Regions from separate parts of the Undibacterium sp. YM2 genome, predicted to be linked through region 2. Evidence: riboswitches for the same ligand, from Rfam matches in the RefSeq annotation. Region 2 holds a riboswitch; the other holds the start of a gene.
What was found. Region 2 has a riboswitch for glycine ahead of UNDYM_RS18225 (hypothetical protein). Riboswitches for the same ligand answer to the same signal wherever they lie in the genome.

Region 1 (4,424 bases), 450 kb from region 2:
AGAATTTTATGCAGGGCGAGGTGCGGCTACGCTTTATCTTCCTTTACTCAATCAGGAACATCGTCGTCATGATTAGACAAAAAACTGGACGGCATGATTGCCGCCCAGTAGGTGCCGACTCAATCGGACTTAATCAGACTTAATCAAGATATAGTCAGATTTATTTACAACTCAGTTTTGCCAGAGAAGTGCCAGCACCCGCGACCGCAGGCAGTTTTTGCTTGAGACAGGCAGGTGCATCTGGTGTATAGCTATACGGTATGCCAACTGGTAAATGCGATGTCGTTACCCAGTCTGTTGCATCACGGCTGGGCTTGGAATCACTCGCTACCCAATTGATGCCATAAGTGTTGAAGTCGGCAGGCGTCTTGATATTATTGTTGCGCAATTCCCAATAGCCAAGCACATCACTGTCGCGTGAGGTGACGGGGTTTTGTGAATTTTCGAAGTAATTGCTTTCGATCAGGGAATAGCCCTGCATGCGCACATTGATGCCCGAGGTTTTGATATCGCTATACAGATTATTATAGATATGGGTATAACCACCACGCTGCAGGGGCAGGCGTGAGCCTACGTTTTTATAATAATTGTGATGGAAGGTGATGTAGCGGTCACTTGCATCGCTGTCGCTAGAACCGATCAGGCCTACTTTGTGATGATCATGGATGTAGTTATAAGAGTAGGTGATGTGATGCGCACCTGCCTTGTTATCCACCAGGCCATCAAACTCCAGGTCACCCGCGCCCGGGCATTCGGCAAGTGAGCTGAACAGGGTGTTGTGGTCTATCCAGACATAGCCAGGGAATTTGCCGCTCTGGCCTTCAATGCCTATGGCATCGATAGAGCCAGGCAGCAGGCCTATGGTCATATTGCGAATAATCACATTGGTCGCGCCACCCTTGACGGCAATACCAAAATTGGCCGCAGAGCCATTGCTGCCTTCTATCGTGATATTGCCCTTATTCTTGATTTCGACTATCGCACCTTTGGCTTTTTTCCATTGTGTGCATGCATCAGGAATAGTGCGGAAATCAAACATGCCGTTATAGCGTATCACCAGGCCACCAGTGCCATTGTAGGCATCAATTGCTGCCTGCATTTGTGCCGCAGTCGTGACTGCTACAGCGGCAACTGTACCACCACCAGTGACCAGCCCGGCAAAGCCGCCACTGTGTCCGGCTGGCGCGGTTCCTGTGCCAGTGCCTGAACCTGAGCCATCATTTGAGCCACTGCCGCCGCCAGTATCTGGCGTGCCAGCTGGGCCAACGGCACATTTTCTTTGGTGTCGGCTGTTGCTGCCACGCCAAAGGTGGCTGCTGTACAACTGACATTACCCGACAGGGATTTGATGACCCATTTATCTTTCAATCCAAATGATACCTGCAGTGCTTTGTCGCCTACTTTGCAGGTGCCGCCTTCATCGGCACATTTAGAAAAGCCCGAGGGCCAGTCTGCTGCAAAAACATTAGCTGCACTGCCAGACGCTGCAATGATGGCAAAGGCGATCAATTTCAATTTCTTGTTATTCATTTTCCCTCCGGGTTTTTGTTTCGTTAGTTAAAAAAAATTCGCTTACCAAAACATCTGCACAACTGATCTCTTTTGAATCAAGAAATCCGGGTTGGCTTTCAATTTGGTGAAGCGAATATTTGCACTATAGAAATAAAATGCGAACCTAGAGTAACAAGGGATGCTGATCATTCTCGTGATTGTTTCCTCTTCAAACAATAGTTACAAATTAATACAGAGATGAGCGTCAAAACAGGTAGTGGTCTGGTTGATTGCGGTTTTGTTTGTCAGGCTGTCATAGTAAGTTTCGCGTAAGTTTCAAGTAAGTTGCATAAGTGGTTTTGTTGCTCGCAAACTTGCTATATTTGTCGTTACTTGTCGTTTTATTCATTTTTTAACTATTCCATAGGCTTTTGTGTAAATATTTCCACGCTCAACTATCCAAGCCCTTGCAAGCCTTATATAATCGCGCTACTTGATCGGGAGAGCGTGACGAAAGTCGCCGCCGAAGGGGCTAATACCCAAAAAACTCTCAGGCAAAAGGACCGATCAACGGGGTAGTTAAAAGTTGCCCCAACTCTGGAGAGCGGTAGCGGCAGATACGTTTATTCTTATAAATATTCGCCGTACTACCCACCGAAGGTGCGCGCGGGCAGCAAACATACATGGCTCCCGTAATCTCTCAGGTACCAGGACAGAGGGGTATGCGATTTCAGCGCATGCGGCGGTTATTCGTCGGCATGCGTTTGTTCGTCCCTTCAATCTGGCAATCTGGTAATGAGGCACTCATGACGCAAGCAGCGACATCACTCAAGGCAACTCCCCTCAATGCAGCCCATCGTGCGGCTGGTGCAAAAATGGTTGATTTTGGCGGCTGGGACATGCCTGTCAACTATGGTTCCCAAATCGAAGAACATCATGCAGTGCGCACTGATTGCGGCATGTTTGATGTATCCCATATGTGTGTCGTTGATTTGCAGGGTGAGAATGTCCGCAGCTTCCTGCGTGGCCTGGTTGCCAATAATGTCGATAAATTGCAGGTTGCGGGCAAGGCCCTGTATTCCTGCATGCTGAAGCCTGAAGGCACGGTCATCGACGACCTCATCATTTATTTCTTCAACGAAAACTGGTTCCGCCTCGTCGTCAATGCTGGCACGGCAGAAAAAGACATCGCCTGGATGAATGCCCGCAATGCAGAAACCAATAGCGGCCTGACTATTACCCAGCGCCGTGATGGCGCGAATGCCTTTGCCCTGGTAGCAGTGCAGGGCCCGAATGCCCGCGCCAAAGCATGGGAAGTCTTGCCAGAAACCAAGGCAGCCAGTGCAGAGATCAAACCCTTCAATGCCGTTATCGTGGCTGATACTTCCTTTGGTGAAGTCATGGTGGCACGCACTGGCTATACCGGTGAAGACGGTTTCGAGATCGCTGTTTCTGCTGACCGCGTCACGGATTTGTGGAATGCCCTGGCAGCGGCAGGCGTCAAACCTGCTGGCCTTGGTGCGCGTGACACCCTGCGTCTGGAAGCTGGCATGAATCTGTATGGCCAGGACATGGATGAAACAGTCAACCCGCTCGATGCTGGCCTGGCATGGACCATAGACCTGGTCAGTGAACGTGATTTCGTTGGCAAGCAAGCACTGCAAACACAAGGCCAGAATGCCCAGTTCCTGGGATTGATCCTGCGTGAAAAAGGCGGCATCCTGCGCGCCCATCAAAAAGTAGTATGCGCACAAGGTGAAGGCGAAATCACCAGCGGTACTTTCAGCCCGACCATGGAACAGGCAATTGCACTGGCACGTTTGCCTATGGGCGTGTCTGTAGGCGATACTGTGCATGTTGTTATCCGTGACAAGCAATTGGCGGCGTCTGTAGTCAAGCTGCCTTTCGTCCGTAACGGCAAAATCCTGGCTGCATAATTATATTAGCAAGTTGTCCTGCTTATTAAAGACCATCATTTAAAACAATTTACTTATCTGGAGCCCATCATGAACGTACCAGCAGACCTGAAATACACGACATCCCACGAATGGGTACGCACTGAAGCAGACGGTACTATCACTGTCGGCATTACTGAGTTCGCTCAAGATGCTTTGGGCGATATCGTTTTCGTTGACTTGCCTAAAGTTGGCACAGCACTTGAAGCTGGCAAGGATTGCGCAGTGGTTGAATCCGTCAAAGCAGCGGGCGATATCTATGCACCAGTGACTGGTGAAGTTGTCGCCATCAATGAAGAACTGGCAGATGCACCAGAGTCCATCAATGCTGACGCTTTTTCTGCATGGCTGTTCAAACTGAAACCAGCAAATATTGCTGATGTCGATGCTTTGTTGACTGCCGAAGCTTACGCCAAGAACATCGCTTGATGATGTAATTAAAAGAGGTGGCCTTGTTGCTGCCTCTTTTAATATGGATTTGCCTGAATGCGGTTTGCCCTGCATAGCTACACCTGATATTCCACGTTACTCTTCTGTACCCCATATACCATGACCCGTCCTTCACTGACCCAACTGGAAGCGCACGACGCTTTCATCGCTCGCCATATCGGCCCTTCTGAAGCAGAACAAGCCGCCATGCTGAAAACCCTGGGCTATGCTGACCGCACAGCCCTGATTGATGCCATCGTCCCGGCCAATATCCGTCGTCACGATGTGCTGCCACTGGCGCAATTCACAGAAGCCAAGTCCGAACAGGAAGCACTGGCCACCTTGAAGGCATTGGCGTCAAAAAACCGTGTACTGAAGTCTTTGATCGGTCAGGGTTATTACAACACGCATACGCCGGGCGTTATCCTGCGCAATATCTTTGAAAACCCTGGCTGGTATACCGCTTACACACCATACCAGCCAGAGATTTCCCAGGGCCGCCTGGAAGCAATCCTGAACTTCCAGCAAGTCATCACTGACCTGACTGGC
Region 2 (4,424 bases):
AATAATTCCACCATGCTGGTCTTGCTGATGCGACCGTTGGCAGCCAGCCATTCAACCACATCCTGACGATTGGTTAGTGACCAGGCTTCACCACGGCGTTTGAACCAGTAAGCGGCAATCAAATTGGGCAAACCCGATGCCAGTGGCTCGCCCTTGACCAGCAGGACTGCCGTATCTGCATCGAGTTTTTGTACATGCAGGGCATGCATGCGCAATGCCAGTTGGGTTGTCGTGGGAATCGACGCTGGCAACTCTGCCTTTAGTTGCGGTGTCCTGATGATGTCTTTGTCGTCATTGATATCCCAGCCCTTGAACACCAGGCGCATGAGATCACGCTGCTCCAGTGTTTGCACTGACTCATTACGGGCGCAGGCCACCAGCATGCACAGGGATAGCATGAGTACTGCGTAAGCAGGGGAGTAAATGAAGCGCCAGGTTAATTGCACAAGGGAAATTCTTCTCGATGAGGCAGTCTGGATTTTAACTGATAGGCAGTGATTGAAGGTTGTTTGATGGACTAAGTATGGCTTTAGCCCACTCACCCAGGCCAGAAGAACACAAAGCCCCTACTCTCCATTCTTGAACCGCCTCACAGCCTCATCCCGCCTGGCGATGAGCTTGTCCCCCTTGGCCTGCATGCCCAGCGCGAAGTATGACTGCGCCAGGGCTTCGAGAGTGTAGATATCCCATTCATTGCCATTTGCCATGCTCTTTTCCAACAGGGCGATGGCTTGCTTGTGGTTGTTCTTTTTGGCGTACAGCAGGGCCAGTTCATTGACCAGTAACTGATATGGCTGGCTGTTGAGGCCGCGCTCAAACCAGGTGCGGGCACCTTCCTGGTCTTCGCGATAAATGGCGATGCCGCGGTAATAGCAAAGACGTGATTTCAAATCATCGACCAGTATTTCATCGCCGGTGGTTTTTCTGATGTTGCCGATGAAGGTCTCCATCTCAGAAAAAGAACCGCCCCACTGCGGCAACAATTTGCTCAGGTAGGCATATACCGGTGAATACAGGGTGGGGTCATTTTGCAGGGCGATTTTCAGCAATGCATCATCACCGTCTTTGATACTGAGTGCCCTGTTACTGGTGATCAACTCACCTGCACAGATACTGCATGATTTTATTTTTTCATTGGCTTTCGTCAGATCGACTCTTGCCAGGCTGGATAATTGATGAAACTCAGCAAACTGTTTTTTGCTGGTCTCAGCAGCCAGTTTATCACCGCGGGCATCCCATGCCTGCTGTTGCAAGAACATGCCACGTGCGAGAGAAGCATAGCCATACGTGCTGGATTTTAGCCAGGTATCAAACTGCTTTTGAAAGTCTTTGTCCAGACGCGACAAAGTAGCAAAGCGTTTATACAGGGTATTTGATTTAAGCCTGCCAGCCTTGTTTTGTGCAAAAGCACTATCGAGTGCAATGTCCAGCTTTTTGAATTCGCCGCGCCATAACATGCCCACCAGGATGTTTTGTTCATGTTCTTCATCGGCATAATTGCTGCCCAGTTTTTGCAGTTCAGGATTTTCTGCTGAGCTTTTTAACCATACTGCCTGATGTAATTCAGTATTCCCGGCATCGCGGAAAGACTGGTGCCAGATTTCTTGAAAGCCCTCTTGCGCCATGCTGTTCTTACGGGCGACATACCATACTGTGGTCATGCCCCAGTATGAATAGAATCTCTCCATATCCCTGGGAAAAGGATGGAAGTAGGCTTTATAGCTGAGCAAGTCCTTGTCATTTTTTTGCCCGACGACCTTATAGGGCATGAAGCGGCTTTCCACCATTTTTTGCAGCAGTTGCGTCAGCGCAGAATCAGACAGCCATGCGCTCTCCTTCACTTTTTCATTCGCCGCAATTGGTGTAGCCGGTTTGGTTTGTGCCTGAACCTGCGTAGCAGCAGAACTCAATACCATGGCGCAGGCAAGGCCAAGTTTGCTCAAGGTTGAAACTTCTTTTAGACGGGACTTGCTGGATAAATGATCAGGCATGGATGACAACTCAGATTTTTGTATACCTATCATAGCCCGACAGACCGGCAAACGCCAAGCGTGCTTGCGCATGTGGGATGCAAATCACAGATTCAATCAAAACAAAAAAATAATCCTATTGACATCAAAAATGATTTGCAAATGGATAATGTGTGCACTATGCTCATTTCTACAACTTGCACAACAGGTTGAGCACAGCACACCAAACAATATCGGGAGAGACTGCCAAATAAAGATTGTGGCAGCGCCGAAGGAGCAACCGCCCCGGAAACTCTCAGGCAAAAGGACCGTTATTGTTTTCAAACTCTGAAGAGCGGCTGGATTGCGTCACCCAGCACACCGAAGGAGCAAGCATTGCCGCCTTACCCATGGCAGCAGGCGAAATCTCTCAGGTCCAGGACAGAGGGGGTATCCGTTGCGTAACAGCGCACGGACATCCCTTTGACGTCTGGAGTCTGCTTACCATGAAATTCATCCATTTGAACGGTGACACTGTCACCGCGATGGCGGCCGCCTGCGCGCTGTCCATCTATAAAACCGGGTTTTACACTGATTGCAAAACCGAGTTCAAAAACATGAACGACGCTCAACAAACAGCCCGCCTTGATGGCCCTTGCTACAAAGATGATCTCAGTATCACCTCAATCACTACAATCACCACCAGCCTTCTGCACTCGCACGATATGCGACCGCAGTGCAGCCACATCCACTGTTGACGCTGAACAGCGCAATTTCTTTTTCATAAAAATTCTGGTTATAGAGTTCTGAAGCGCTCTATAAGCGGATCCCCTATTCCCGTTTGCGCGGGAATGCTGTCCGGCATGCTCAGCCATGCCATGTTTCAAGCCGCCCGGTCCGCTTGAGTGGGCGAGCTATTGTCTCAAGCAAGTCTAAAACCAACCAAGGAGTAATTCATCATGCATTTTCACCCTGTTTCAAGACTCAAAAAATCCACCCTGGCTGCTTTGATTGTCAGCATCAGTTGCGCTGTCGCCAGCCCTGCATTACTGGCACAAAATGTCGCCAGCGATATTGGCGGAACAAGCGATCAGGCACGCCTGGTCAGCGCTGCTGCACAACGCGATTTTGCCGAGTTTGTGCAATTCAATGTGCAGCGTCGCGGCGGTACCCTGCCATCTGAATTCCCGCTCGAAGTCAATGATGTGCAAGACCTCAAGGACGCCAAGATAGGCTATGGTTTTCCAGTCTATAGCGTGCCGCCACAAGATGTCATGACAGGTCGCGGTGATTTGCGCAGCATGGCAAAAGCGACCGGCGAATGGCGCTTTGTGATCACCCTCAATGACACACCGATAGGCCTGGCAACCCTGCGGCAAAACAATGGGCGCTGGGGCGTCACTTCGTATGGTGGCGCAGTGCTGGCCAAGGATGTCGATGCAGCAATTGCGGCGCATGGCAACAGCACACGCTCCAACCTGCGCTTTATCCGCGTGTATCAGGCCATGTCGGATTTTCTGGAAGTAGTCTCACCTGCCGATGCTCGTGCCCGCTTTGCGCCCTTGCAAGCCGCCCGCCAGAATTTGCTGCTGCAACAGCGCAGTGAAAAACTCGGCACACAAGCCGGCAACCATGGTTTGCTCGAGCAAAGCGACATCCTTGAACCTTTGCGCGTCAGCGTCAAGCGCAATATCGACAGCTTTCGCTAAGCCAGAATCCAGTTGAATATACCTACAATAAATACGGAGATATCATGAAAAAAAATCTGTTAAAGCTCATACTCGTCTTGGGAGCAATGCTGGGCATAACCAGCGCTTACGCGCAATACCGTGCATTGAATGTACCGCTGGTCACGCAAGAACACAGCCAGTGGTGCTGGGCAGGCAGCAGCAAGGCCTTGCTGAGTTTTTATAATCAAAATCCCAGCCAGTGCCAGATCGTGAACTGGGCTTATGGCCTGAACTACGCCTGCGGCAATACCAACTTTAACTGGAACAGCAACGCCAATCAGCCCAACTCCATGTATGGCAGTGGTGGCAGCGTGCAAAACATTCTGGCACATTGGGGTGTGCCAAATACAGCCTATAACTATGCATCGTCATGGAATACGGTGGTCAACGACATCAATGCCAACCGCCCTTTCGTCATCCGCTATGGCTGGACCAATGGCGGCGGCCACATCATGGTCGGTACTGGCTATGAAGTGTATAACGGCACCAACTATATCTACATCATGAATCCATGGCCAGGTGAAGGCAAAACCTACCGGACGTATGGTTCTGCCGTGTCCGACTATGATCATCAGTGGACGCATACGCAGCGCATGAATATCAGTGGGTGATCACCCATGATCTTGTTGTAATGTAGCTTATGTAACAGGCAGGCGGGAGCTCGTGCATTCACCACCTCCGGCCTGCTGATCCCATGGAGTACAACTTTCTGCTGGTGTGTCATGAGACGCATACTTTACAATGC

Region 1: another riboswitch for glycine. It lies ahead of gcvT (glycine cleavage system aminomethyltransferase GcvT); the one in region 2 lies ahead of UNDYM_RS18225 (hypothetical protein).

Annotation. Positions count from the first base shown of each region.
Region 1 is NZ_AP018441.1:3,615,976-3,620,399, reverse strand. Features, by position in the region: gene UNDYM_RS16385 (hypothetical protein) at 1-76, shown strand, start outside; gene UNDYM_RS16380 (polysaccharide lyase family 1 protein) at 161-1,099, opposite strand; gene UNDYM_RS16375 (hypothetical protein) at 1,120-1,530, opposite strand; glycine riboswitch at 1,980-2,067, shown strand; glycine riboswitch at 2,079-2,217, shown strand; gene gcvT (glycine cleavage system aminomethyltransferase GcvT) at 2,298-3,428, shown strand; gene gcvH (glycine cleavage system protein GcvH) at 3,498-3,875, shown strand; gene gcvP (aminomethyl-transferring glycine dehydrogenase) at 3,996-4,424, shown strand, end outside.
Region 2 is NZ_AP018441.1:4,063,473-4,067,896, forward strand. Features, by position in the region: gene UNDYM_RS18215 (hypothetical protein) at 1-398, opposite strand, end outside; gene UNDYM_RS18220 (M48 family metallopeptidase) at 567-1,991, opposite strand; glycine riboswitch at 2,195-2,291, shown strand; gene UNDYM_RS18225 (hypothetical protein) at 2,456-2,707, shown strand; gene UNDYM_RS18230 (hypothetical protein) at 2,909-3,658, shown strand; gene UNDYM_RS18235 (C39 family peptidase) at 3,703-4,290, shown strand.